DNA from 4 places in the Pseudoalteromonas sp. MM1 genome. Region 1 is predicted to be linked to each of the others. Evidence: predicted binding sites of a transcription regulator. Region 1 holds the regulator's gene; each other region holds the start of a gene.

The links. Region 1 encodes MetJ, which represses methionine synthesis genes. Its sites were predicted from a motif close to TAGACGTCTAGACGTCTA; they were not measured.
Region 2: a site for MetJ is predicted at 1,975-1,992, ahead of metK (methionine adenosyltransferase). Genes of this name have one in related genera too.
Region 3: a site for MetJ is predicted at 5,034-5,051, ahead of QUE46_RS12885 (methylenetetrahydrofolate reductase). Genes of this name have one in related genera too.
Region 4: a site for MetJ is predicted at 4,035-4,052, ahead of metA (homoserine O-succinyltransferase). Genes of this name have one in related genera too.

The regions. Positions count from the first base shown of each region.
Region 1 covers NZ_AP027922.1:366,298-373,917, forward strand. Annotated here, with positions in the region: gene rpmE (50S ribosomal protein L31) at 1-205, shown strand, start outside; gene QUE46_RS01635 (malic enzyme-like NAD(P)-binding protein) at 726-1,967, shown strand; gene metJ (met regulon transcriptional regulator MetJ) at 2,047-2,367, opposite strand; gene metB (cystathionine gamma-synthase) at 2,636-3,883, shown strand; gene metL (bifunctional aspartate kinase/homoserine dehydrogenase II) at 3,890-6,235, shown strand; gene QUE46_RS01655 (penicillin-binding protein 1A) at 6,303-7,620, opposite strand, start outside.
Region 2 covers NZ_AP027922.1:2,808,914-2,816,533, forward strand. Annotated here, with positions in the region: gene tkt (transketolase) at 1-1,789, opposite strand, end outside; gene metK (methionine adenosyltransferase) at 2,094-3,245, shown strand; gene QUE46_RS12755 (hypothetical protein) at 3,394-3,936, shown strand; gene QUE46_RS12760 (5-formyltetrahydrofolate cyclo-ligase) at 3,956-4,552, shown strand; gene rpiA (ribose-5-phosphate isomerase RpiA) at 4,590-5,243, shown strand; gene serA (phosphoglycerate dehydrogenase) at 5,253-6,482, shown strand; gene QUE46_RS12775 (hypothetical protein) at 6,572-7,504, opposite strand; gene radA (DNA repair protein RadA) at 7,580-7,620, opposite strand, start outside.
Region 3 covers NZ_AP027922.1:2,841,990-2,849,609, reverse strand. Annotated here, with positions in the region: gene QUE46_RS12905 (DEAD/DEAH box helicase) at 1-1,233, shown strand, start outside; gene QUE46_RS12900 (sensor domain-containing diguanylate cyclase) at 1,289-2,272, shown strand; gene QUE46_RS12895 (hypothetical protein) at 2,617-3,285, opposite strand; gene QUE46_RS12890 (hypothetical protein) at 3,282-3,779, opposite strand; gene QUE46_RS12885 (methylenetetrahydrofolate reductase) at 4,034-4,990, opposite strand; gene QUE46_RS12880 (pitrilysin family protein) at 5,250-7,620, shown strand, end outside.
Region 4 covers NZ_AP027922.1:1,010,089-1,017,708, reverse strand. Annotated here, with positions in the region: gene metH (methionine synthase) at 1-1,940, opposite strand, end outside; gene QUE46_RS04590 (homocysteine S-methyltransferase family protein) at 1,949-3,022, opposite strand; gene metA (homoserine O-succinyltransferase) at 3,012-3,959, opposite strand; gene ettA (energy-dependent translational throttle protein EttA) at 4,193-5,866, shown strand; gene QUE46_RS04575 (PilZ domain-containing protein) at 5,986-6,342, shown strand; gene QUE46_RS04570 (histone deacetylase) at 6,405-7,313, shown strand; gene QUE46_RS04565 (TlpA disulfide reductase family protein) at 7,374-7,620, shown strand, end outside.

The DNA of each region.
Region 1 (7,620 bases):
TATTCACCCTAAGTACGAAGTAATTTCTGCAACATGTTCATGCGGAAACAAATTCGAAACTCGTTCTACTCTTTGTAAAGACATTCACCTAGACGTATGTTCTGCGTGTCACCCGTTTTACACTGGTAAGCAAAAGATTTTAGACACTGGCGGCCGTGTTGATCGTTTCAACAAGCGCTTCGGTGCACTTACCAGCAAAAAATAATTATTGCTGTTTAGTAAAAAAAGCACCTTTGGGTGCTTTTTTTGTGCCTAAAATTTAGCATTTTTGCTGAAATATCAGCAATTATTGCCGTACTACTTATGCATAACTATTTCCTGTTCTTATTCTGAATATGCATAAACCTTTGCAGACAAACTCACAATTCTTCTCTATATTTTTTATACGTTAGTTTTTAACCAAGTCGCTAAAAGTGCTCATCGTGGCGATATTTGTTTTTAACGGTGATAAACGCGCCATATTGGTGCATTTTGCTATTTTAATATCCTGCTATTTTAGAAAAATATTGGCAGGGCAAAATGAACCTCAAAAAGCACTTTTTGACTGAATTTTTATTTGTTTAAAATTGATAACTTTTAGCGAAGTTGCTGATAAATCACTTAAAATTAACGGATATAGCATATAACAGGATAGACCTGATATTGCTTGGAATTTAAAAATAATAAGAGTATCTTAGCCCCATACTCCCTCTCACTTAACTTAAATTGCAGGATACCATCGCGTTATGTCAGATTTTCGTGAACAAGCATTACACTACCACTCACACCCCGTTCCAGGCAAAATCAGCATTGAGCTCACAAAACCAGCTGAAACGGTGCAAGATTTAGCATTAGCATATAGCCCTGGTGTTGCAGAGCCTGTGCGAGAAATTGCAGCAGATTCAGCCAATGCATATAAATATACCGGTAAAGGTAATATGGTTGCGGTGATCAGTAATGGTACAGCAATTTTAGGTTTGGGTAATTTAGGGCCACTAGCCTCTAAACCTGTTATGGAAGGTAAGGCGCTCTTATTCAAGCGTTTTGCTGGCCTAGATTCTATTGATATTGAAGTTAAGCACCGCACCACTGAAGACTTTATAAATACAGTGGCTAATATTGCCGACACGTTTGGTGGCATTAACTTAGAAGATATTAAAGCACCAGAGTGTTTTGAAATTGAAAAAGCGCTTATTGAGCGTTGCAGTATTCCGGTTTTTCATGATGACCAACATGGTACCGCTATTGTAACTGCAGCAGGTATGCTTAACGCATTAGAAGTGCAGGGCAAATCAATAGAAGATGCCATTATTGTATGTTTAGGTGCAGGTGCTGCAGCGGTTGCCTGTATGGAGCTATTAATTAAGTGTGGTGCATTGCGTGAACATATTTATATGTTAGACCGTAAAGGAGTTATCCATACTCGCCGCGATGATTTAAACGAATACAAACAGCTTTTTGCTAACAATACAGATAAGCGTACTCTACAAGATGTAATTGCTGATGCAGACGTGTTTGTAGGTGTATCGGGCCCTAACTTACTTGCACCTGAAGATCTTAAGTTGATGGCCGATAAGCCAGTGGTATTTGCATGTTCAAACCCAGACCCTGAAATTGCACCTGAGCTAGCGCACAGTGCACGAAAAGACTTAATTATGGCAACGGGTCGCTCTGATTTTCCAAACCAAGTTAATAATGTTTTGTGTTTTCCGTTTATTTTCCGTGGTGCACTTGATGTACGTGCAAGCGCAATTAACGATGAAATGAAAATAGCCGCTGTTGAAGCTATTCGTAGCATTGCTAAAGAGCCAGTGCCTGAGCAAGTATTAAAAGCTGCAGGTGTGGATAAACTTGAATTTGGCGCAGATTACATTATTCCTAAGCCGATGGACCCGCGTTTATTACCACGTATAGCCAAGGCGGTTGCGATTGCGGCAGTTGAATCGGGCGTGGCGCAAATTGACTTACCTGAAAATTACATGGCTTAAATAGCCGCAAATAAAAAACCTCAGCTTGGCTGAGGTTTTTTGTTTAAGCGACTAAAAAGTAGCGAGTGTAAATACTTGGCTACTCTTCGTCTAAAATAGGTACTTCGAGCCCCATTTCTTGCATTATTTTTTTCACTTCTTCTGGAACTTTTTCTGCGTTATCTTTACGAAGGTCATCATCGTTTGGTAACGGCTGACCGGTAAAAGCATGTAAAAAGGCTTCGCATAAAAGCTCGCTATTTGTTGCATGACGCAGATTGTTTATTTGACGACGTGTACGCTCATCAGTTAATACTTTTAATACATTTAGCGGGATCGAAACGGTGATCTTTTTAACTTGCTCTGATTTTTTCCCGTGTTCTGCGTATGGGTGAATATACTCACCATTCCATTTAGCCATAAGATGTATCGTTGCCTCAGATTATTAATTTCTCACACGGCGTAAAAAGCGTGTAAATATGCGTGAAATTCTATCGTTTTAAAAAAGATAGTCAAATAATAGATAGCAATCTATCTTAATAAGCTGGCTGTAACAGTAAATAAAGGTTTATGAGAGCTTTACACGGATGTTGTTTTTAGCCATCTAGAGCTTTAAAAGCTTTGACTTATTATAATGGATAACATACTCTTTTAGACGTCTAAACATCCAAATTAATTAGGTGACGAATATGAGCGAAAAAAACAAAGCAACCATTGCTGTACGTAATGGCGTAGATGCCGATAAACATCATGGTGCCGTTGTGCCACCAATTTATTTATCGACGACGTATTCGTTTGCCGATTTTGATACAAAACGCGCATACGACTATGGACGAAGTGGTAATCCTAACCGCGATATATTAGCTGAAACGCTAGCAGAACTTGAAGGTGGTGCTCGCGGCATTATTACCGCTACGGGTATGGCTGCGGTGCATTTAGCCACACAGTTATTAAATAACGATGATACGCTGGTTATACCACACGACTGTTATGGCGGCAGTTACCGTTTATTTACGTCGTTAGAGAAGCGCGGCCTACTTAAGTTAAAGGTTCTTGACTTAACTAAACCAGAAAACTTAGCACAAATTTTAACTATTAAACCTAAATTAATTTGGATAGAAACACCAAGTAACCCTGTGCTGCGCTTAACGGATATTAAAGCCGTGACGGATATAGCAAAACAGTGCGGGGCATTGGTGGCTGCCGACAACACCTTTTTATCACCGGCATTGCAAAACCCAATTAAGTTTGGCGTAGATATTGTTGTGCACTCTACCACCAAATATATTAACGGCCATTCTGATGTTGTAGGCGGTGCAGTTGTTGCTGCAACACAAGAGCTTGGTGACGAGCTTGCTTGGTGGGCCAATAACATTGGTATTACCGGCGCTCCATTTGATAGCTATTTAACGTTACGCGGTTTACGTACTTTAAATGTGCGTTTAAGGCAGCACCAAGAAAATGCCCTAGCGATTGCTAAATACCTTGAAAGCTCTGAGTATGTTAGCCAAGTTTACTACCCAGGCCTTGAATCGCACCCTCAACATACGCTTGCTAAAGCCCAGCAACTTGGCTTTGGTGGCATGGTTAGTTTTGATATTAAGGGTGATGTGGATGATGCTGCGGCGTTTTTAACAAGCCTTAAAGAATTTAGCTTAGCTGAATCGTTAGGTGGGGTTGAGAGTTTAATTTGCCATCCTGCGACCATGACTCATGCTGGTATGGAGCCTAAAGCGCGTCTTGAGGCGGGGGTGGGCGATACGTTAATTCGTATTTCGGTCGGTATTGAAGATATAGAAGACTTATTGGCTGATTTTGAGCGTGTATTTAATTTAGTTAAACCAGGGCAAAACAAAAATATAGGCCGTGTTGGTAAAGCTGCAGGCAATGCCAATGGTGATGTAAAGCAACAGGCTGCTCACCCGGCATTGTGGTGATTGAGTATGGTAAAAAGTGTACATAAATTTGGCGGCTCGAGCTTAAGCTCGAGCGAGCGTTATAAAAGTGTGGCAAAAATTATTATTGGCCACACACAGCCTGGAGATTGCGTGGTTGTATCTGCTGCCGGTAAAACCACCGATACCTTGGTTTCGCTGTGGCAAAGTTATCAACAGCAAGATAAGCAAGCCGTTGCTGATATTTTACTGCAATTGAGTAATCATCAAACAGTATTAATTGAAAAGCTATTAAAAGCCGACGCTAAACACACGGCTTTAGCTGTGTTAGCGCAAGAACTAAGTGACGTAGCAGAGCAAGCCAGTAAGCAACAGTTGCAAGAGGCGGCGTTACTGGCGCATGGTGAACTGTGGTCTGCGCGGTTACTAGCAGCCTATTTAACGCAATTAAACATTCAAGCGTGTGCTCATGATGCTAGAGCGCTGTTTAGTGTAACAAGCGGAGAGCTTTTGCATGCGCAAAACAAGCAGCAATGTAGCCAAATTATTGATGCAAATAAGATTAATGTAGTAACAGGGTTTATCGCAGCAAGTGCTGATGGCAATACGGTTACGCTTGGGCGCAATGGCAGTGATTACAGCGCCACCTTATTAGCCAATTATTGCGATGCACATAATGTATGTATTTGGACTGATACGCCAGGGGTGTTTAGTGCCGACCCACGAAAAGTTGAAAAAGCGATTAAGTACAACAAGGTGTGCCGTGAACAAGCTAACTTATTAGCTAGATTAGGTAATCCTGTTTTACATGCTAAAACGCTTTCGCCTTTAAAAAACAGTAATATTAAGTTGGCTGTACGCAGTAGTTTTGATGTGCAAGCTGCCCCTACCGATATTGTAAAACAAGGCAAAGCTAAGCAAAAACGTTTTATAACTACATTGCAAAACGTTGATTTACTGCTCGTTGAAGGTCTTAACGCAGGTGAAGTGGCACATGTTAGCCAACTTATTCAACATAGCCTTCATCATTTTATACACAACGGCGACACATACTTAGTGGTGCCTGCGGGTGCTACGCATCAAGTAGTGAGTTATTTTGCTGGGCGAGCAAGCATAAGTGAGTCTAATTTAAACGGCTGCGCGGTGGTTGCGCCTACGCAAGATGTTTACACACTAAGTACATTAGCGGCTGAGGTTTTAAATCAGCAAAGTATTCACCCTCGTTTTATTCATCAAGATACAGGCTATACATTGCTATTAACTGATCAGTTAATAGAAAGCGATGTACTGAGTTTATTACACGAAAAACTAATTAATAAAGGTCAAGAAGTTGCACTGGTTGTAGCTGGTTTAGGTAATGTAGGCGATGAATTTTTAAGCCAGCTAGATACTCAATTTAAGCGTTTGTCGGGCGATTATAGTATTAAGCTAGTTGGGTTAATTCGCTCGCAATATATGCTATTTAATGCCTCGGGTATTACGCTTGGGCAATGGAAAAAACAGTGGCAGCATAATGCCGTTGCTTATGAGCAGGCTGATTTATTAAGTGCGTTAAACGAACTTGATTACGAGCATAAAGTGGTTGTTGATATAACGGCAAGTGAGCAATTTAGCCAATTATATACCGACTTTGTTGAGCGAGACTGTCATTTAATAAGTGCTAACAAGTACGCGGGCACTGCTGCATCAAACTGGTATAACGCGCTGCGCCAAAGTATTAGCGAGCGTAACTTGCATTGGCGCTACAACACCAGTGTAGGGGCAGGGTTGCCAATTAACTTTGCGTTGGCCGATTTACAAAATAGTGGCGATAAAATTACCCGTATTGAAGGGGTTTTCTCGGGCACACTCTCGTGGTTATGCAGTAAGTACGATGGCAGTGTGGCATTTTCTGACCTTGTTCTTGAAGCGCAAAAAATGGGCTTTACAGAACCTGATCCCCGCGAGGATTTATCGGGCCGCGATATGCAACGTAAATTATTGATATTGGCGCGCGAGCTTGGCATTGAATTAGAATTAGATGATATAAGCTTACAAGCATTAATGCCTGATGAGTTAGCCCAAGGTTCGTGGGATGACTTTTTAGCGAACAAAGATAAGCTAAATACCTTTATTAAGCGCCATGCCGATGCGGCAAATGCACAAGATGCTGTACTTAGGTATACAGGTTTGTTGGCATTAGAACAGGGTAAAGTTACGGCGAAGGTAGGTATAACTTACGCACCTAAAGGGGATGCCTTAGCTAACTTAACACCTGGCGATAATATCTTTGTTATTAATAGCCAGTGGTACAACGAAAACGCCCTAGTAATACAAGGCCCTGGGGCAGGCAAAGAAGTGACCGCCGCTGGAGTTCACTCTGATTTATATTGGTTAGTTAAAAACCTAAAATAGCGCAGCTAAATATTAATAGTAAAACGGCAGCTTGTGTAAGCTGCCGTTTTTGTTTTCTTCACTATGATTAAAATAGCTCTTCTTCGGTTTTTGTATCTTCTTCAAAAATATCAGTTGGCTGAGACAGTACATATTTTGTAGGGGCTGTGCCTTTTTCAAAATATTCAAAGCGACTGGTGTAGTCGTTTTTATGACTTAACAAACCTGTTTTTAAATCGATACGAATTGAAACGAGTCCCTCAGGAGGCTCTATTGGCGCTTCTGGTGTGCCTTCAAGGGCAACTTTCATAAAATCAACCCAAGCTGGCTGTGCCGTTTTAGCTCCTGATTCAGCACCAGAAATTTGGCTGCTATCTAGGTTGTTATTATAGGTTGAACGTCCTAGTGAGTTTCCTGGGTTGTCAAAACCAACCCATACCGAAGTCACTACATTGCGGTTAAAGCCGCTAAACCAGGTATCAACAGAGTCATTGGTTGTGCCTGTTTTACCCGATAGATCGCGCCTATCTAATGCTTGCGCACGCCAACCTGTCCCGCTCCAGCCTGTTTTATGTGTCCAGCTACCGCCACCCCATACTGCGCTGTGCATAGCCTCAGCAATTAAAAACGCATTTTGTTTTGATATAACACGCGGTGCACAACGAGGTTGCATGGCTTGCTCATCTGCTGTAGCGGTATCTAAGTTATTGTTGGCAAAACTATCCATTTCTTGAGAGACGGGTAGTAGCTCGCCTTCGTCGCAAGCAAGCGCTGGGTTTGCTTTAAATAGTACATTGCCATAGGCATCTTGAATTTCAGATATAAAGTAAGGTTCAATTAAATGACCACCATTAGCAAATGCGCTCATGCCGCGAGCAAGCTCTAATGGCGTGATTGATGCACTCCCTAATGCTAACGATTCACTGCGGTTAATATCAGCATCCTTAAAACCAAACTTAAGTAAGTGATCAGCCGTGCGCTGCAGTCCTACACCACGGAGTAAACGTACAGAAATAACATTTTTAGATTGTGCTAATGCACGGCGTATACGTATAGGGCCATTATAAACAGCTGGGCTGTTTTTTGGTCGCCATGCTACACCTAAGCTTTTATCCCATTGGTTTATTGGCGCATCATTTAATATAGAGGCTAATGTATAGCCATTTTCGAGTGCAGCAGAATAAATAAAGGGTTTGATATTAGATCCAACTTGGCGTTTAGCTTGTACCGCTCGGTTGTATTGGCTTTGCTCAAAACTGTAACCGCCTACTATGGCTTTAATACGACCATCTTGTGGGTCGAGTGAAACAAGTGCACTGGCAGCTTCTGGTATTTGGCTTAGCAGGTAACTGTCGTCGTTATTTTTACGCAGCCATATTTGCATACCAGGGGTAAGAATGTCAGTA
Region 2 (7,620 bases), 1.2 Mb from region 1:
TGTACTGTGCGCTTTGCTCTTCAAATACATCAGTACATGGCATAGATACAACACGTACCTTTTTACCTTGGCTGCGAAGCTCCGCTGCTGAATCTTGTGCTAGTTGCACTTCAGAACCTGTAGCAATAATAATTAGCTCTGGGTTGCCGTCACAGCTGAGGATGTAACCACCCTTTTTAACATCTGCTAATTGCTGTGCGTCACGTGCTTGTTGCTCAAGGCCTTGGCGAGTAAAGATAAGCGATGTAGGGCCGTCTTTACGCTCAATAGCTTGTTGCCATGCAATTGCCGACTCAACTTGGTCACACGGGCGCCAGTTGTATAAGTTTGGCGTTAAACGCATGCTAGCAATTTGCTCTACCGGTTGGTGAGTTGGGCCGTCTTCACCTAGGCCGATTGAATCGTGAGTGTATACAAAAATGCTTGGTTGCTTCATTAGTGCAGCCATACGTACCGCATTTTTTGCGTACTCAACAAACATTAAGAACGTTGCACCATAAGGAATAAAGCCTTTATGAAGGGCAATACCATTCATAATGGCCGACATACCAAATTCGCGTACACCGTAGTAAACGTAGTTACCGCTTGCATCATCTGCAGTTAGCCCTTTTGAGCCATCCCAAATTGTTAAGTTTGAGCCAGCCAAATCGGCTGAGCCACCCATGAATTCTGGTAATAACGGGCCAAATGCGTTTAATGCATTTTGCGACGCTTTACGTGATGCAGGGTTGGCAGGGTTTGCTTGTAGTTGCTCTATGTATGCTTGAGATTTTTCAGCCCAATCGCCTGGAAGCTCGTTATTAATACGGCGCTTATATTCTGCTGCAAGTTCTGGGTATGCTTTTGCATAGGCTGCAAATTTTTCGTCCCAGCTAGACTCAAGCTGTTGGCCTTTTTCTTTGCTATCCCACTGTGCGTAAATATCAGCAGGAATTTCGAATGCATCGCCAGTCCAGCCTAAAAATTCGCGAGACGCTTTAATTTCGTCATCACCTAATGGTGCGCCGTGACAGTCGTGGCTACCTGATTTGTTAGGTGAGCCGTAACCTATCACTGTTTTACAACAAATTAGTGATGGTTTGTCGGTAACACTTTGAGCCTCTGCTATTGCAGCACTAACCGCATCACTGTCGTGGCCATCAACGTCACTTATTACATGCCAGCCGTACGCTTTAAAACGTGCTGGTGTATCGTCGCTAAACCAACCTTCTACTTCACCGTCGATTGAAATACCGTTGTCATCCCAAAAAGCCACTAATTTACCAAGGCCTAATGTGCCAGCAAGTGAACATGCCTCATGAGAAATACCTTCCATTAAACAACCATCACCCATAAATGCATAGGTGTAGTGATCAACAATGTCGTGGCCTTCACGGTTAAATTGTGCAGCAAGCGCTTTTTCAGCAATTGCCATACCTACCGCGTTTGTGATCCCCTGACCTAGCGGGCCCGTAGTAGTTTCAACTCCTGGTGCATAACCGTACTCTGGGTGGCCTGGTGTTTTAGAATGCATTTGACGGAAGTTTTTAATTTCATCAAGTGGTAAGTCGTAACCAGTTAGGTGCAATAGAGAATAGATAAGCATTGAACCGTGGCCGTTTGAAAGAATAAATCTGTCACGGTCAGCCCACTCTGGATTAGTTGGATTGTGCTTTAGATAATCGCGCCATAATACTTCTGCGATATCGGCCATGCCCATAGGGGCTCCAGGGTGGCCAGATTTGGCCTTTTGTACTGCGTCCATTGACAAGACGCGAATAGCATTTGCAAGTTCTTTGCGAGATGGCATGAATTCTCCTACCTTTATGTGTATTTGCGCGGGTACTTATGTGTTCGTTAATACCCTTAAGTAACTTAAGAGCTGTTATAGCGACCATTCTTACTTAATGTGGGTGCAGTGTGCAATTAAAAACCCCATAAAAATGGGCTATTATGAATATTTTTTAAGACCAAAAAGTTATTACTCATTTTATTTAGACGTCTAGGCGTAAAAACACTATGCAAGGTGTTTTGTTTTAGATAAAATACGCCCCTTAATTTTTTAGCGCTAATACCGACGTTTGTGAAGCGCAATATTTGTGAGCAGAAATACAATGGCAAAACATTTATTTACTTCTGAATCTGTTTCTGAAGGTCATCCGGATAAAATCGCCGATCAAATCTCTGATGCGGTACTTGATGCTATCCTAGAGCAAGACTCTCATGCCCGTGTTGCGTGCGAAACTTACGTAAAAACCGGTATGGTTATGGTTGGTGGTGAAATCACTACTAGCGCATGGGTTGATATTGAAGAAATTACACGTAAAACAGTACGTGAAATCGGCTACACGCATTCAGACATGGGTTTCGATGCAGACTCATGTGCTATTTTAAACACAATTGGTAAGCAGTCTCCTGATATAAACCAAGGTGTTGACCGTACTAGCCCAGAAGAACAAGGCGCTGGCGACCAAGGCTTAATGTTTGGTTACGCATGTAACGAAACAGAAGTACTTATGCCTGCACCAATAACTTACTCACACCGTTTAGTACAGCGCCAAGCGCAAGTACGTAAAAGCGGCGAACTTAACTGGTTACGCCCAGATGCAAAATCTCAAGTAACGTTTGCATACGAAAATGGCAAGCCAGTAGGTATTGATGCAGTTGTACTTTCTACTCAGCACGCTGAAGAAATTTCGCAAAATGATTTAGTAGAAGCCGTGATGGAAACCATCATTAAGCCGGTACTTCCTGCCGAGCTTATTACTAGCGCCACTAAATTTTTCATTAACCCAACGGGTCGTTTTGTAATTGGCGGACCAATGGGTGACTGTGGTTTAACAGGTCGTAAAATCATCGTAGATACATACGGTGGTATGGCACGTCACGGTGGTGGTGCTTTCTCTGGTAAAGATCCATCAAAAGTTGACCGCTCAGCTGCATACGCTGCACGCTACGTAGCTAAAAACGTAGTGGCTGCTGGCCTTGCTGATAAGTGTGAATTACAAGTGTCTTACGCAATTGGTGTTGCTGAGCCTACCTCTATCAGCGTTGAAACCTTTGGTACAAGCAAGCTTGAAGAAGGTCGTTTAATCGAGCTAATTCGCGAGCACTTTGACCTACGCCCTTACGGCTTAATTCAAATGCTTGACTTAGAGCGCCCAATTTACCAACCAACAGCGGCTTACGGCCACTTTGGTCGTGATGAATTCCCTTGGGAGCGTACAGATAAAGCAGACGCACTTCGCGCAGCTGCTGGCCTTTAAGCCAAAACGAATTAAATAATAAACGGCCCTTTTAAGGGCCGTTTTTATATCTAAAACAAAAGTTAATAATGAGTTTTAGCGAGCCCTCGAATTACTTACTGTTTTAGGTATATACTCTTTGCATAATAAAAGCTTAAGGGATAAGTAAATGGCCAATAATTTTCGCGTTATGTTTGTAGGGCTCGCTGAGGGCACTGAGGCTAAAACAGCCTGCGTTAATTTAGCAAATAAACTAAAAACGTCTGAAGATAAAGTAACTCAGTTTTTTAACGGCAAACCACTCTTTGCACCTAATAATAAAGACAAAGCCCTAAAGCAAGCCAAATTACTCGCAAGCCTCGGCATTAAAAGTAAATTACAAGCCACTGTTGAGCAGCCTCCTCAAAGCCCTAGTGCAGCTAGTCAGCGCGACGAACGGATTTTTGATGCCCTTGATTACATAACAAGCAGCCTGATCCGCCTAGAAGAAAAGCTAGAAGAGCTAGAGCAAAGGCTCCCAACCAATGAGCTAAAAACCCCTACAGACGAAAGCGATGAGTGGCAAGAAGATGATCTAATGCTCGACGAGCAGCTCGATGAACCCGTAAAAACACGTAGCAATACTTTGTTATATTCACTGATTGCCACAGCTGTTTTACTACTGATTGTGCTTGCTGTTTACTTAGCTTTTCCTGATTTAGTGTCTATTTAATCAAAGGTGCGTAATTACAATGAGCAATAAACGTACACACATACGCCAATCTATTCGCCAATTACGCAATAATCTATCAAAAAAACAGCAAGAAAAAGCTGCTGCACAGCTAAAGTTGAATTTTACTCAACAGCTAAACAGCGATAAAACAGCTTCAAAAAAACAGATAGCCATTTACTTCAGTAACGATGGAGAATTAGATACTTCATTGTTAATTAATGAGTTATGGCAACAAGACCATACCCTTTACTTACCCGTCATACACCCATTTAACGGGTCTACTTTGCTGTTTCAACGCTATGAAAAAAACTCACCCATGAGGGCAAATCGCTATGGTATCTTGGAGCCTAAGCTGAACTGCTCTCAAATATGCCCATTATCTGATTTAGATTACCTACTGATGCCACTTGTTGCATTTGATAACCAAGGTAACCGATTAGGAATGGGAGGTGGATTTTATGATAAAACACTGGCGCAATTACACGCATACAATTGGCAAAAACCGCAACTTATTGGCTTAGCACATAACTGCCAAAAAGTAGATGCACTGCCAATTGAATCGTGGGATGTACCACTTAAAACCATTATTACTCCCGATAAAATTTATCACTGGTAATAAATACCCACTACACATTTGATATATGAGCATAACAATGACGCAAGACGAATTAAAAAAGGCAGCTGCGTGGGCTGCACTCGAGTTTGTAAAAGAAAACACCATTGTTGGTGTAGGCACAGGCTCTACCGTAAATCATTTTATTGATGCCCTAGGCACAGTAAAAGACACCATAACAGGTGCGGTATCAAGCTCTGAAGCTTCAACAGCGCGCCTACAAGCGTTAGGTATTGAAGTATTTGAACTAAACGATGTAGATTCGCTTGATGTTTATGTAGATGGCGCAGATGAAATTAATGCCCAAAACGAAATGATCAAAGGCGGCGGCGCAGCACTTACCCGCGAAAAAATAGTCGCAGCCGTTGCAAAACAGTTTGTGTGTATTGTTGATGACACAAAATTAGTAGATACATTGGGCGACTTCCCACTTCCGGTAGAAGTTATACCAATGGCACGCAGCTACGTTGCTCGTGAATTATTAAAACTTGGTGGCGACCCTGTGTACCGCCAAGGCGTAGTAACCGATAACGGTAACGTTATTTTAGATGTACACAATTTAAGTATTAGTAATGCCAAGCAACTTGAAACACAAATTAATTCAATTGTTGGCGTAGTTACCAACGGCCTATTTGCAATGCGCGGCGCTGATAAAGTCATTATCGGCACTAAAAATGGGCCACAAATTAAATAGGATGAGGTTATGAGTAAGGTATCGTTAGCAAAAGACAAAATTAAAATTCTCTTGCTTGAAGGTGTTCACCAAAGCGCAGTAGAAACGCTTAAACGTAATGGTTACAGCAACATCGACTACGTAAAAACATCCTTACCTGAGGACGAGCTAAAAGAGCGCATTAAAGATGTGCACTTTGTAGGACTTCGTTCTCGTACTCATATTAACCAAGCTGTATTAGAGTCGGCTGAAAAGCTAGTAGCCATTGGTTGTTTTTGTATTGGTACTAACCAAGTTGACTTAAACGCAGCGCGCGAGCGCGGTATTGCGGTATTTAACGCACCGTTTTCAAACACGCGCTCTGTAGCTGAGCTTGTACTTGGCGAAATACTATTACTATTACGTGGTATTCCAGAGCGTAATGCAGCAGCGCACCGTGGCGGCTGGTTAAAAACAGCAACCGGCTCGTTTGAAGCGCGCGGTAAAACGCTTGGGATTATTGGTTACGGCCACATTGGTACGCAGCTAGGTATTATGGCTGAAAACATTGGGATGACTGTGGAATATTACGACATTGAAGATAAGCTATCTTTAGGTAATGCAACACAAATTCATAACCTAACACAGCTATTACAGCGCGCTGATATTATTAGCTTACACGTTCCAGAAACACCGCAAACTAAAAACCTGATTGGCACGGCTGAACTTGCAGTAATGAAACAAGGCTCAATACTAATTAACGCTTCACGCGGTACTGTAGTGGATATTGATGCACTTGCCGAAGCACTTAGCGAGAAAAAGCTAAGCGGCGCTGCTATTGATGTATTCCCTGTTGAGCCAAAATCTAACGAAGAAGAATTTGTATCGCCACTGCGTGAATTCGACAACGTTATTTTAACGCCGCACATTGGTGGTTCTACCCAAGAAGCGCAAGAAAACATTGGTATTGAAGTAGCCGGTAAATTAGCTAAATACTCAGATAATGGCTCAACTATTACCGCTGTTAACTTCCCTGAGGTTTCGCTACCAGAGCTTGCTAATCGTAGCCGTTTATTACACGTGCACCACAACCGCCCAGGTGTACTTACGCAAATTAACCAAGCGTTTGCCCAGCACGGTATTAACATTGCCGCTCAGTACTTACAAACTGATGAATCAATTGGTTATGTAGTTATTGACGTAGATACCGATCAGTCAGAAGTTGCTCTTAAAGAGCTAAGCGCAGTAGAAGGGACAATTAGAGCGCGTATTCTTCACTAAGCTGCTACCAGCTGAAATAATAAAAGCCGTACTTGATTAATCAAGTACGGCTTTTTTGCATTAAGCTGGCAGCTGAGAGCAGTTCGCTATTACTCGCCTTTAACTTCTAAATTAACAAATTTAACTAGCTCTTCTGGCTGGCCAGCTAACATCATTATTTGCTGGTTTACTTCCATCATGGTTTTACCTTCAGGCAATTTTGCCGATATGCTTAATGAGTTTAAACCTTTGGCAAAATCAGTCAGCGCCTGTGCTATTTCTTCAGTTACGGGAGCTTGCTGTAACTGTTGCTGTAGCGTCATTTGCATTTGCTCAAGCGTCATACCTTGTTTTTCAAGCTCGCTCACAAATAGCTCTTTTAATTTGCCTTGGTTATTAAGTACTAAATTAATATTTCGTGGCTCAAGCTTACTCATAGCTTGCATAACTAAGGTTTGCTGTTGTAACTCTTGCTCGTACGTAAGCGGCGTGTCACCTGCTTCTTGCTGTGCTTTGCTTATCGCAAGGGATGCGTCCATTAATGCTTTAGAATTGGCAAGGCCTACATCCATATTAAAACTAGCAATATCTTTTACATCTAGTTTTAAAACTACGTCACTGTCGCCAGATTGTTCATCGTAATCGAGCGATGAGCTTAAGTCGTAACTTGCAGAGGCAAGCATTTCGTTTGTATCAGCAGGTAGTTTTGCTACAAAGTCTTTATCGAACTGAAAGCTTTTTACTGTAAACGATGTATGTGGCGATATTTTATCGGTTTCGTAACCGGTTACTTCAATACTTTGAATATGCGCTACGTTATCACCTTCAGGGCTAATTACTTCCATGTTAGTAATTTCAACACTTTGAGAAATAACACTTGCCGATAAACCCGCGTATTTAATTGTTGCACCGGTTTGCTCGCTCACTAAAGCAAGCTGCTTGTCTACTTCGGTACGTACTTCTTGAGTTGCTACATAGTTTGCGTAGCTAACACCGCCTACGCCAGCTGCAACAATGGCTATGGCTATTACGAGTTTTTTCATGTTATTTCCTTATTCTGTTCTTTGTGTAAATTATATTAGCTCAAGAGTAACATTGCATGGCAATCCCTGTAAGCGTTAATTAATCAAACTAAGCAGCTCATGCACTGTTTTTACAG
Region 3 (7,620 bases), 1.2 Mb from region 1:
TCATCTCTTAAACTCGATTCGTTATTACTCACAGCAATTGAGCTAAATAATTACACCACGCCTACCGCGATTCAGGTTAAAACTATTCCGCACATATTAGCGGGCCGCGATGTAATGGGCAGCGCGCAAACAGGCACAGGTAAAACAGCCGCCTTTGTATTACCACTACTACATAAGCTTTTAAATACACCAAAAAAAGATGAGCCAGGTATAGCCCGAGTGGTTATTTTAACGCCAACTCGTGAGCTTGCTCAGCAAGTGTTTGCAAGCTTTGAAAAATATGCCCAAGGCAGCAATATTCAAGGCGCTTTAGCGTATGGTGGTGCAAGTATTGGTCCGCAAATTAAAGCACTTAAAACGGCGCAAGTGATAGTGGCAACACCAGGGCGCTTACTTGATCACATCATTAAAGGCAGTGTGGTGCTATCAAGTGTTGATTCGTTGGTATTTGATGAAGCAGACCGTATGCTCGACATGGGTTTTATTGATGAAATAAAACGTATTTTGCGCCATATTCCAGGTGATCGCCAAACCTTATTGTTCTCAGCCACATTCGATGACAGCGTGTTTGAGCTGAGCAAAAAACTACTTAAAAACCCCGAACTGATTGAAGTTGATAAACGTAACTCAGCTGCCGTGGAAGTAGAGCAAGTTATTTACGCAGTTGATGAAGATAGAAAGCGCGAGCTTGTATCACACATGATTGGCATGAAAAATTGGCGCCAAGTACTTATATTCACGCGTACAAAACAAATGGCTGATAAACTTGCCAAAGAAATGTGTAAAGACGGCTTAAAAACTGAGTCTATCCATGGCGATAAATCGCAAGGTGCACGCGACCGTGCATTACAAAACTTTAAAGAAGGCACAACGAGGGTATTGGTTGCCACCGATGTAGCAGCGCGCGGTTTAGATATACCGGCGCTTAAATACGTAATAAATTTTGAACTACCTTATATAGCAGAAGATTACGTACACCGAATTGGCCGTACAGGTCGCGCTGGCGAGCAAGGGCTTGCAATGTCGCTGGTAAGTATTGACGAGCAATGGTTACTGGAAGAAATTGAAGTACTACTTGATACCCGTTTAACACCACAATGGCTAGAAGGTTACGAGCCTGATTTAAACAAGCCACCAAAAGATAACCGTAAAAACACCAATAAAGCCCGTAAAGATCGCGATAAAAAGCGCATTACCGGACAAAGAGCACCAAGTAAACGCCGCAGAAAGTAGCCTTAGACATATTTATTTGGCTATACTGAGGCTACTAAATAGCTGAGGTATAGTTATGTTTAAAACAGATAAATGGGCATTTTCTGGTATCGATGGCCAAATATCATTACATAAATGGCAAAAAACCATTGATTTGATAACGGGGCTTTTTTCGGCCCCTTCCGGTTATATAGTTCAGGCTACTAGCAAAGGCTATCGCGTAGTTATTAGAGCAAATGAAGGCGGCTCACACTTTGAAACCAACCCTATACTCCCTCCGCAAACACCGCTATTTTGTAAACACGTAGCCGAAAATAACAATACCTTATATGTAAATAATGCCAGTAATGATGCGCAGTGGAGCACCATGCCGGAGGTTATTGAAGATGATGTTGAATCCTACCTTGGTTTGCCAATTCACTGGCCTGAAGGTGAAGTATTTGGCACCTTGTGTTTAAAAGATTCAAAAAAAACCAGTTACACCGATGAATATTTTGAGCTAATAGAGCAGCTTCGTGATTTAATTGAAGACGATTTAGCGCTTATTTATAGCTTTGAGCAAATGCGCGAAATAGCAATGCTAGACCCACTCACAAATATTTATAACCGCCGCGCACTTACTTTATTAGCCCAGCAAAAACTTAACTTAGCGCTGCGCTTAGGCTTTGATGTGTGTTGCTTGTTTATTGATGTGAACGATTTTAAAAAATTAAACGACACCTGCGGACACGAAGCAGGTGACAAAGCGTTAATTATTTTGGCTAATACCCTAAAAGCACATTTAAGAGAGGCTGATATAGTAGGGCGTTTAGGCGGCGATGAATTTGTAGCTGTGATGCAAATTAGTGATAAAAGTAAGCTTAGCTATATTATTGATAAAATTACCACTGAGTATTCAAAGGCACTTATAAAAGAAAGTGTCTGCGATTTATCTCTTAGCATTGGTTATAGCTTTACTGAGAATCAAAAACAGCCATTTGATGCATTACTCAATGACGCAGACCAAGCCATGTATAAAAATAAACAAGCGTATAAGCTGAGTATTAAAGAGCAAATTTAAGTGATAAATTATTTATTGAGCCTGACTCAAATTTGGAGACACGGTTAAAGCTTTTCTTAAAATGCCTCCAGGATAATGTAGACAATACACTTGATCCTTGGGGATGTAATAGACAGCGTTGTAATAACACTAGATCCATGCTGTAGTGAATCTGAAGTTTTAAAAATAAAAAAGCTGCTAGATGAATACACTTCAAATGCAAAGATAAAACAAAGTGTATTGACCGGATATGTATAAAGTATTGGTACACTGAAAAAGTTAATTTATTGGAATACATTCAAAATATAAAAGGCAAGCGATAGGGCCTGCCAAGGAGTGTAAATACTAACTTGCGGAGGATGTAACTAATTTAGTGTAGTAATTTCGTATGGTTTGTCTGCGGATTTCTTCGTAACCATAATAAGCTTAAACCCTTTACCAAATGCATCAATTACCTGCCAGTCAATACGAATTATTGCGTCTTGAACTTTATCTTCATTGAAATCGCCTGTGGCAACAACGTTGTAAAACATTTGTTCAGTTTCAGTCTCAACTCTTATTGCTCCACTTATGTCTAACGATGTATTAAATTTTTTATGATATTCACTTAGCGTTTTACCTTGCCTTTGGCTTTTATCATACTTATTAACATAAGGGTAAGCTGTAGCAGGAAGATTGCTAATATCATTTTTATCAAGAATTTCCTGTAAATAACTGACGTTCGAGCTTTTAGCTTGAGAGTATTTTTTCAATGCGATGCAGTTTGCTTTCAACATCTGTAACAAATGAAATTCGCTTACAGCTATATCATGAGAAGTGGTTTCTTCTACTTGTTTGCAGTTAGAAAAGTGTACATTTCTCTCTGAACGTAAAGTTAAATCATAATTTAATTTAATACTCCGGTAATCCATCACAACTTCTGATTCTAAACCTGTAAAATAATTAACAAATAATTTAGGTTTTATTTCATCAGCAGATAATTTTGAGCAGCCAACACAGATAAATATCAATAATACTAACGATAAGCTTTTCATGGTGTCATCACCTTTATGTTGTTTACCGCAGATAGTTTTGCTCTTACGTAGTTATTTCTTTCTGCACTGAGTTGAGGGCGGTAACTTTCTTTAGCGGCTTTAATCCAATCCCCAGCTTTGATTGCTTTATCAAACTCAGTAAACTTTGTGACAATTTTTACAGCGCCTAAGTTAAAAATCATATCAAATAATGCGACTTGTATATTTTTGTTTAATTTATCAAAGTCATCGTAATAACCATTAGATTTTTTATATAGAGTAGAAAGCTCTTTGTAAAAAGAATCCATATGTTTGTTTAATTGGCGTGTAATTTCTACATCTTTAATTGTGAGTGAAGTAAATTGTTTATACCATTCAGCTTTATAGTTTCTTTTTTGTTTAGCTATTGTTTCAAATTCTTTTTGTTTTTCTAGAGGAGTCGCAGGAGGACCTGGTTGATTGTTAACTACTTTATTCATTGGGAGCAGGACTGAAGCTTGTTTGTTTTTTATCATATGACCTACGCCTATGGTTACATAGCCCTGAGAGTCTAGATAAAAGTGATTAATTTTTTCTCATATTTTATAATGTTTTTAATTACTTCTGATTTCACCTGTTCATTTAATGGCATTTAAAATTCCTTTTATTAATAGTAATTACCTAATTGGCATACAAGAATACTCAGAACTACCTTAAAAAACAACAATCATGAATATAAGTAGTGTATACCAGTTCACTTAAAAATAATGGGCAGGCTCATATTTAACTTTTAAGCAATTTGTTTTTCAGCTAGGTTTAATTCCATAATGGCTTTTAATAAGCGGTATAGGTTTATTGATGCGTCAATTTCTTCTTTACGGTTTGTTAAGCTCTCAATATTTAAGCCCAGTGGCACATCAAGATGCGCACAGCTTTTAAGTATTAGGTCGAGGTTTTCTCGGCAAATACGTACCGATTCACTTAATGTGTTTTCTGCATCAAGCATGCGCCATTTAGTGGCCTCTGGCACTGAGATACCCAACCATTGCATAAACTCTAAGGTTTTATCGCCGCCGCACGGGGTAAACGTTAATATAATACGTTTTGGTGTTATACCTTGTGCTTTACAGGTACGCGCATAGCTAGTGATTAGCTCTATAGTTGCTTGTGCGTCGTAAACCGCTTGCGATATAAAAAACTGACAACCTTGTGCTGTTTTTTCTATAAGGCGCTCGTGCTCATTTCGCTTACTTGCATGGCGCTCTGCTATGGTAACGCCCCCTAAAAAGAAGTCATCACTTTGCTCTGCAAGCGTTTTATAGGCATCGGGCAAGCTTAGTTTTATATCACCTTCCGATGAGGGGCTACCTACTAAAACCACATTTTTTAAATCGTAGTCGTTTTTGGTTTCATCCAACCAGCCTTTAAACTCTTCTACACCACGTTGTGCCACACTTTTGTAAGTAATGACATCTGGAGCCGATAAATTACGTAATAAATGGCTGTATTCACGAGGGTCTACAGTTTGTTTAAATGGAAATGGGCGTGCTTTATCTGTGCGGCTACTCTCATCTTGAATGTCGTAAATTATTACGCCGTCGTATTCAATTTCGTGTAAGCGAGCAAGTAGTTTTTCTGCAATGATTTTTAGTTGCGCTTTATCAGTACCAATTTTAGGCGGAGTAGTACCAATAAGATAAACACCTTGATTGGTGTCTTCTATTTTTTCTTGTAGTGATAAAGCCATAATCCTCATTCCAGCTTAGTCCAATGTATGTAATTTAATATAGCAGCCATTTAGACGTCTAGATAGATTTATTTAGTGAAAGTTTTTCAATTAACTTGAGCATTTTTCATGCTTAAGTGTTTTTAAAATAGGGAATTGACACAGTTGTTTACATTAAAAATGTCGCAAAGCTCTTACAATCATTCGCTTTAGGGCATAATCAACTATGAATTAGCATTAAATCTAATAACAAATTTGCTCAATTTAAAAAGGGACAACAATGAAATTTAAATTATTAGCAACAAGCTTGGCGGTATCGCTGGCACTAACAGGCTGCGCAACATTGCAAAGCGAAAACACCCAAGCGGCACAACAACAGCAAACAACAGCCGCTGAGGAACGTGTATTTTCGCAAGAGTACTTAATCGAAGAGCTAGATAACGGCTTACGTGTAATGGTAGTTAAAACAGATTACCCCGATGTAGTCTCGCTGCAAATTCCGGTATCGGTTGGCTCGCGTAATGAAGTAAAAGAAGGTAAAACCGGTTTTGCTCACTTTTTTGAGCACATGATGTTTAAAGGTTCTAAAAAATTTCCGCAAGACGAATACACTGCCATATTTAAAAATGCAGGGGTAGATAACCGTGCTTACACCACTAACGATTACACAAACTACCATTTAAACTTTTCAAAGCAGCATCTTGATAAAGTACTTGAAATTGAAGCCGATATTTTTCAAAACTTAACCTACACCGAAGAGCAATTTAGAACCGAAGCGCTTACGGTTAAAGGGGAGTATTTAAAAAATAACGCCAGTCCAATTCGTAAATTATTAAGCGCTGTACGCGAAGAAGCCTTTGATAAACATACCTATAAACATACCACTATGGGCTTTTTTGAAGATATAGAAGCCATGCCAGATCAAATGGCATACGGTAAAGAATTTTTTGATAAGTTTTATAAGCCTGAATATGTATCGCTAGTAATTGTCGGCGATGTAGACCCTAAAGCCACGATGGCTATGGTGAAAAAACATTGGGGTGGCTGGAAAAAAGGTGATTACGTTGCCGATATAAAAGCTGAGCCTGCACAACAAGCGCCTAAATATGTACATGAGAAAAACGAAGGTTTGCCTGGCCATTGGTTGCTTGTATCTTACAAAGGTGCGGCCTGGGAGCCTGCAAAAAAAGACAGAGCCGCGCTTGATTTGATCTCACAGCTTTATTTTTCAAACAACTCAGACTTATACCAAGAATTGGTTGTTGATAAACAAATTGCTAGCCAAATGTTTACCTACAATCCAGAGACAAAAGATCCTGGTTTACTGCATGTATTTGTAAAAGTTGAAAACGAAGAAGATTTAGCAAAAGCACGTGATGCTATCAATCGCACTTACGCAAAAGCACGTACCGAACTTGTTGATGAGCAAAAATTAAGTGATTTAAAGTCTAACCTCAAATACAGCTTTATTAACGGTTTAGACTCATCGCAAGCCATTGCTTCAACGCTTGCAAGATACATGCATTTTGAGCGCGATCCTGAGGTAATTAACCAGCTTTATAAATCGGCCGACAACATAACCGCACAAGACATTAAAGCTGTGGCTAATAAATATTTTGTAGATGGCGCGCGTACAACCGTAACTATGTCGGCACTTGATAAAGCGCCAGGGTTTGAGCAGGAAGCAAGCTTAAACGCGTTAGTTGCAAAGCTTGATAAAGCGCCTGAAGCGCCAGTATTTAAAGTGCTTGATAAAACCAATAGCTCGCCACTGATTGACGTAAACTTTTTATTCAATACCGGAGCTGCTGCAGATCCGCAAGGTAAAAAAGGGGTTGCTGCACTCACCGCCGCTATGCTTGCTCAAGGTGGCTCGCAAAGTACGAGTTACAAAGATATACAAAAAGCGCTTTATCCGCTTGCTGGCAGCTTTGGTTATCAAATAGATAAAGAAATGCTGTCATTTCAAGGGCGTATTCATAAAGATAACGCAGCTACATGGTATGCGCTTGTAAGCGATCAGTTAATTAACCCAGGCTTTAGAGACGATGACTTTAAACGCCTTAAAAAAGAAATGATCGACGGTATTAAGTCGGGCTTAAAAGCCTCTAACGATGAAGAGTTAGGTAAAGAAGTGCTATACAGTGCACTTTACAAAGGCCACCCATACGAAAGCTACAATTACGGTGATATTTCTGATTTAGAAGCACTAACGCTTGATGATGTAAAAGCATTTTACAACAAAGAGCTTACCCAATCTAAACTAACACTGGGTTTAATTGGCGCTGTGCCAAAAGCGCTTAAAGCCGAAATGATGAGCGATTTAGCAACCTTACCTAAAGGCGAGCAAAGCCGATTAAGTATTCCTGATGCGCCAGAGCTTAAAGGTCACCATGCCACGATTGTAGAAAAGTCAGCGCAATCAACTGCGGTATCGTTTGGTTTCCCAATTGATACTATTCGTAGTAGTGAAGATTGGACAGCCCTTTGGCTGGTGCGTTCGTACTTTGGTGAGCACCGTAGTTCTAACTCATACCTGTATGAGCGAATTCGTCAAACACGGGGTATGAACTACGGCGATTATGCTTATATTGAGTACTTCCCACGTGGTATGTTTCAAACTAAGCCTGATGCAAACTTAGGGCGCTCTG
Region 4 (7,620 bases), 640 kb from region 1:
AAAGGTTGCAAAGCACCTGATTTTTCAAGGTCGTCGAGCATGTCGTTAGCGTCTTTAAATAGGCTACGTGCTTGCTCGCCCACTACTTCGTCATCCATTATGCGCGGGTATTTACCAGCGATTGACCACGTCATAAAGTACGGGGTCCAATCTATATATTTACGCAACGTGGCAATTGATACATTTTTAAATTCGGTTACGCCCAGCTTTTTAGGCACTGGTGGCGTGTAGTTATCCCAATCAAGCTTGGCGGCGTTATCGCGGGCACGCTGAATTGTAACTGGTTTTGAACGTGGCTTTTTGCGCGCTTGTTGCTCGCGTACTTTTTCGTATTCGGCTTTAGTTTTTTCTAAAAAGGCGGGTTTTAGCTCTTTAGATAATAAGCTCGATACCACGCCTACTGCACGGCTGGCGTTATTTACGTACACTACGCCTTTGTCGTACTGTGGCTCAATTTTAACGGCAGTATGCGCTTTAGAGGTCGTTGCGCCGCCAATCATAAGGGGTAACTCAAAGCCTCGGCGGGTCATTTCTTTAGCTACGTGTACCATTTCGTCTAGCGATGGGGTAATTAAACCCGAAAGGCCGATTATGTCAGCTTTTTCGTCGATAGCTGTTTGCAGTATTTTTTCGGCAGGTACCATTACGCCTAAGTCGATTACTTCGTAGTTATTACATTGCAGTACTACGCCTACAATATTTTTACCTATGTCGTGCACGTCGCCTTTTACGGTTGCCATAACTACTTTACCGTTAGTGGCGCCTTCTTCTTTTTCGGCTTCAATAAATGGGTCTAGGTAGGCCACTGCTCGCTTCATTACACGGGCAGATTTAACAACTTGCGGTAAAAACATTTTACCTGCACCAAATAAATCCCCTACCACGTTCATGCCATCCATAAGTGGCCCTTCAATCACGTGAATAGGTTTATCGGCGGCTGCGCGGCACTCTTCCGTGTCTTCATCTATAAAGGTGGTTATACCTTTAACAAGCGCGTGTTCTAGACGTTTTTCAACAGACCATGTGCGCCATTCTAAATCTTCTACGCGTTCGGCTTGTGCCATGCCCGAAAACTTAGGGGCTATTTCTACAAGGCGCTCACCGGCTCCTGGGTCGGTATTAAGGATTACGTCTTCTACGGCTTTGCGAAGTTCTTCTGGGATATCGTCGTAAACCGCAAGCTGGCCTGCGTTTACAATACCCATGTCCATGCCCGCTTTTATCGCGTGGTATAAAAACACTGAGTGAATAGCTTCACGCACGGGGTTATTACCCCTAAATGAAAACGATACATTAGACACCCCACCCGACACTTTACAGTGCGGTAAGTTTTGTTTAATGCGGCGTGTGCCTTCAATAAATTCTACGGCGTAGTTGTCGTGCTCTTCTATACCGGTGGCTACGGCAAATATATTAGGGTCGAATATAATGTCTTCCGGCGGAAAGCCAATCTCTTCTACTAATATTTTGTAGCTGCGTTCACAGATTTCGTATTTACGGTCTGCGGTGTCGGCTTGGCCTTCGGTGTCAAACGCCATTACAACGGCGGCTGCACCAAAGCGTTTAATAATTTTAGCTTGGCGCTTAAATGGCTCTTCGCCTTCTTTAAGCGATATTGAGTTAACAATCGCCTTGCCTTGAATACATTTAAGCCCTGCCTCTATTACATCCCATTTAGAGGAGTCGACCATAATAGGCACTTTAGATATATCGGGCTCTGATGCAATTAAGTTTAAAAACTTAATCATGGCCGCCTTTGAGTCCAACATGGCTTCGTCCATGTTTATATCAATAACTTGGGCGCCATTTTCTACTTGTTCGCGAGCAACATTAAGAGCTGTTTCATAATCTTCTTCCATGATTAAGCGTTTAAACATGGCAGAGCCGGTTACGTTGGTACGCTCACCAACATTGGTAAATACTGCAATTTGCTGTGTCATGTTGGCTCCTAGTTTAAGTTACAGGCTTCAAGGCCTGATAAACGCATGCGTACATCAAGCTCTGGTAATGGGCGAGGTTTAACCCCTTCAAGCCCTTTGGCAAACGCACGAATATGCGCAGGCGTGGTGCCGCAGCAACCACCAACAATATTTATAAAGCCCGATTTACCCCAATCTATAATCTCGGCAGCCATGTCCTCTGCTTCTAGGTCGTACTCACCAAATTCGTTAGGTAAACCCGCATTAGGGTGTACTGAGGTAAATGTTTCGCATACGCGCGAAAGCTCTTCTACGTATTGGCGCAGTAAATCGGGGCCAAGGGCGCAGTTAAGGCCAATCGAAATAGGTTTTATATGGCGAATAGAGTTATAAAATGCTTCGGTTGTTTGCCCCGAAAGCGTACGGCCTGACGCATCGGTAATGGTACCTGAGATCATAACGGGTAATGTGCGCCCTGCTTGTTCAAATGCTTCTTCTACTGCAAATGAGGCAGCTTTTGCATTAAGAGTGTCGAATATGGTTTCGATAAGTATTAAATCAGCGCCGCCTTCCATTAATGCAAGAGTAGACTCAACATAGGCAGTAACCAGCTTATCAAACGTTACGTTACGGTAACCTGGGTCGTTTACATCTGGCGAGATAGAACAGGTTTTAGATGTTGGCCCTAAAACACCGGCTACATAGCGAGGTTTTTCTGGATTTTTAGCGGTGAACTCGTCACATATCGCACGCGCGAGTTTTGCCGACTCTAGGTTTACCTCACGGCTTATGCTTGCCATGTCGTAATCTTCCATCGAAATGGTGGTTGAATTAAAGGTATTGGTTTCAATAATATCTGCACCGGCGGCTAAAAAGCTGCGGTGTATATCGGTTATTAGCTCGGGCTTGGTAAGGCTTAATAAATCGTTATTGCCTTTTATTAGCACGTGCCAGTCTTTAAAGCGCTCACCGCGGTAGTCTTCTTCTTCAAGCTTGTGAGTTTGGATCATAGTGCCCATTGCACCATCTAAAATTAAAATACGCTGTTTTAGCGCAGCGCTTAATTCGCTTTGCTTATTTTTGTTTGGCACGTTATTCGGCATAGTTGTTAGTCCTCACATCTTGGCTAACTAAATTAATATCATAAGGTGTAGTTTGGTACACGTAGTAATTTAACCAGTTCGAAAAAAGCAAAAAGGCATGGCTTTGCCACGTTTTAGACGGCTTTTTACTTGCATCGTTATCTGGAAAATAGTTTTCGGGTTTTGGCGCGTCTGGGCTTTTTTGTAAATCGCGTTCGTACTCTGCTTTTAATGTGTCGGCATCGTATTCTGGGTGGCCGGTTATAAACACTTGGCTGCCCGACTTATTTTTCATTAAGTAAGCACCTACTTTTTCAGAGCCTGCCAATACCACTATATCGTCGCAGGCGTTTATTTTATTTATATCAATGTGGCCATAACGTGAGTGCGGCACTAAAAAGGTGTCGTCGAAGCCACGAGTAAGTGCTCCGTGATCAAAATAACACTGGTGGGTAAACACGCCACAGAGTTTATCTTTTTTTAAATCACGCTTTAAATTGTAACGATGATACAACGCCGCATGCGCCGCCCAGCACGAAAACAGCGTAGAGGTAACGTGCTGCTCTGCCCAGTCAATAATCACTTTTAGCTCATCCCAGTAGGCTACATCGTCGTATTCAAGGTGTGCTAGTGGCGCGCCAGTTACTAATAAGGCATCGTAGTTATTATCTTTTACCTCGGAGAAATAACGGTAAAAGGTATCTAAGTGCTCTTCTGAGTTGCTACTGCTGCGGTGTGTATCTAGGCGTAATAGTTCTACATTTACTTGCAAAGGCGAATTAGCAAGCAAGCGAATAAACTGTACTTCGGTTTCTACTTTATTAGGCATTAAATTTAAAATAGCCAAACGCATTGGGCGAATTTCTTGCGTTTTTGCACGGCTTTTTGGCATTACAAACACGTTTTCTTCACGTAAACGGGCAATAGCCGGTAGCTCGTCTTTCACTGTAATTGGCATATTTTTACTCCTACTCATAAAAACCGAGAATTTATACGCTCTCATTATGAACAGAATGCTAAAAATATCAACCTCTAGATGTATAGATGTCTAAATGAAATTTATTCATGGTTTTATACTTTGCTAACAAGTGTGCTTTAGCGCTTTAAAACCCGCCATTCGTTGACTGTTTCACCCGTGAGCCACTACAATACAACATTGAAATTTTTATTATTATTTGAAGGCTTTCCTCCATGGTTTTACCTGATAAGTTTATATTCTCGATGAGTCGAGTATCTAAAGTTGTGCCACCTAAGCGCACAATTTTAAAAGATATTTCGTTGCACTTTTTCCCTGGCGCTAAAATTGGCGTGCTAGGTTTAAATGGTGCTGGTAAATCTACATTACTTCGCATTATGGCCGGTGTTGACCAAGACTTTGAAGGTGAAGCTCGCCCTCAACCGGGCACTAAAATTGGTTACTTACCGCAAGAGCCAGTACTGGATGAAAGCAAAACAGTACGCGAAATAGTTGAAGAAGCTGTTGGTGAAGTAAAACATGCCCTTAACCGCCTTGACGAAGTGTACAACGAGTACGCAATGGAAGACGCTGACTTTGACGCCCTAGCAAAAGAGCAAGGCGAGCTTGAAGCGATTATTCAAGCGCACGATGGTCACAACATCGATAACGTTTTAGAGCGCGCTGCCGATGCACTTCGCTTACCTGAGTGGGATGCTAAAATTGAGCACCTTTCAGGTGGTGAGCGCCGCCGTGTTGCTATTTGTCGTTTATTACTCGAAAAGCCAGATATGCTTATTCTCGATGAGCCTACTAACCACTTAGATGCTGAGTCGGTTGCTTGGCTTGAGCGCTTCTTACACGATTACGAAGGCACTGTTGTGGCAGTAACGCATGACCGTTACTTCCTTGATAATGTAGCTGGCTGGATACTAGAGCTTGACCGTGGTGAAGGTATTCCATGGGAAGGTAACTACTCTTCTTGGCTTGAACAAAAAGATGCACGCTTACAACAAGAGCAAAAGTCTGAAAAAGCACGTCAAAAATCAATTGCTCAAGAGCTTGAGTGGGTACGTTCAAACCCTAAAGGTCGTCAAGCTAAGTCTAAAGCGCGTATGGCGCAGTTTAGCGAACTACAGCAGTCTGATTACCAAAAGCGTAACGAAACTAACGAACTATTTATTCCACCTGGTCCGCGTTTAGGCGACCAAGTGCTTGAAGTTAATAACTTACGTAAGAGTTTTGGCGATCGTGTTTTAATCGACGATTTAAGCTTTAGTATGCCAAAAGGTGCCATTGTGGGCATTATTGGTGCCAATGGCGCGGGTAAATCAACCCTATTTAAAATGCTAAGTGGCGAAGAACAACCAGATAGCGGCAGCATTAGCGTAGGTGAAACTGTAGAGCTTGCAACGGTTGATCAGTTCCGTGGCAATATGGACGAAAGCAAAACTGTATTCCAAGAAATATCTGACGGACAAGACGTGCTAAAAATTGGTAACTTTGAGTTCCCAAGCCGTGCATACGTTAGCCGCTTTAACTTTAAAGGTAACGATCAGCAAAAGTTTGTAAAAGACTTATCCGGTGGTGAGCGTAACCGTTTACACCTTGCTAAGCTTTTAAAAGCCGGTGGTAACGTAGTACTACTGGATGAGCCAACCAATGACCTTGATGTTGAAACACTTCGCGCCCTTGAGAACGCTATTTTAGAGTTCCCTGGCTGTGTAATGTGTATATCGCATGACCGTTGGTTCCTCGACCGTATTGCAACGCATATTTTAGATTACCGCGACGAAGGCCAAATTAACTTCTTCGATGGTAACTACACTGAATACGAAGAATGGCTTAAAAAGACCTTAGGCGCAGAAGCTGCACAACCTAAGCGTATTAAATACAAAAAAATTGGTTAATTGTTAACTGATATAACAAACCCTGCATTTATGCGGGGTTTTTTTATGCCATTTTTTATCGCTATGCGCTATTTCCCGCTATGCTTGATTTAAATATTACAATAAAGGCAATTCGTTTTATGGAAAATCGACGTCAGTTCTCGCGTATTCTTTTTTCAACCGCGGCCCAGTTAGAATTTGCAGGAGAGAGCTACTCATGCAAATTACTCGATGTATCTTTACATGGTGCACTCATTACTAAATGCGCGGCGTTTAGTGGCACCAAAAATAGCGAAGCCACCTTGCGCTTTACCTTGCCACAAAGCGATATAGAAATAAAAATGGAGGTGCTTATTTGCCACATAGAAGATCAACACATCGGTCTTAATTGCCACCATATTGATATAAACAGTATTACCTATTTAAAACGATTAGTTGAACTTAATTTAGCCGATGAACAATTACTTCATCGCGAGCTTGCCTCATTGATTGAATAGCAGCAATAGACTCCCTTAGTTAAGTTTATTACCATAGCGCAAACTTTATTATTGATACGGTTATGCGCCTAAACCCTCACTTACCTTTGGTCTATCACAGTAATTATTCGTTTAGCTTTGATCCTAAGCACCGATTTGTAATGAGTAAATTTGCTCATTTATACGAGCAGGTTAAAGGTTTAGGCATTGCAGGTAATAATTTAGTTGAGCCTATTTTGGGCTCCCCCGAGCCACTTGAACTTGTACACTGCGAAAACTACATTCACGACTTATGGCATAACCGCCTAGACGAAAAAGCCATGCGCCGTATTGGCTTACCTTGGTCGCAACCGCTAATGAACCGTACATTCACCGCCCCACAAGGCACGTTACAAACTGCACGCTTAGCATTAAAACATGGCTTAGCCTGTCATTTAGCGGGCGGTACGCACCATGCACACACTGATTTTGGCTCAGGTTTTTGCATGGTGAACGACTTAGCCTTTACCGCGCAAACATTAATACAAAGCAATGAAGTGACCAACGTGCTCATTTTTGATTTAGACGTACACCAAGGCGATGGCACCGCTGAAATGCTCGCGCATCAGCCGTATGCGTATACCTGCTCTATACACTGCGAAAAAAACTTCCCGTTTAGAAAATCCCCCAGCGATTTAGACATCGGCCTTGCTAATAATATGCAAGACGCAGAATACTTAGGCATTGTGGATGACACCCTGCAGTTTTTATTAAAAGAACTCAACCCCGATTTAGTCCTATACGATGCCGGTGTAGATATTTGGCAAGACGATGGCTTAGGTAAACTAGATATAAGCTGGGACGGCATTAAACAGCGTGACCATTTAGTGTTTAAGCGCTGCCTTGAACATAACACCGCTATTGCCAGTGTTATTGGCGGCGGTTACGACAGAAACCATACGCGTTTAGCAAAGCGCCATGCAATAGTGATTGAGCAGGCCGCTGGTTTTTAATGAAATGAAATAACTTAATTCACGTTCTTATTAATATTAAAAAAATAATAAGAACGAACCATGAGAAAACTAATTACTGCAATTACACTGATTTTATTAAGCTTTATAAGCTCTGCACAGCAACTCGCTGATGATGACTCATTACCACTATTGCCTGCAATAACGTTAAACATGGCTGATGGTTCGTCCGTTCACACACAAGATTTATTAGGCCAACCCTACGTTTTACATTTTTGGGCTACGTGGTGCCCATATTGTAAAAAGCTGCAACCAGCACTTGAAAAAATAAAACACAAAGGCTTAAAGG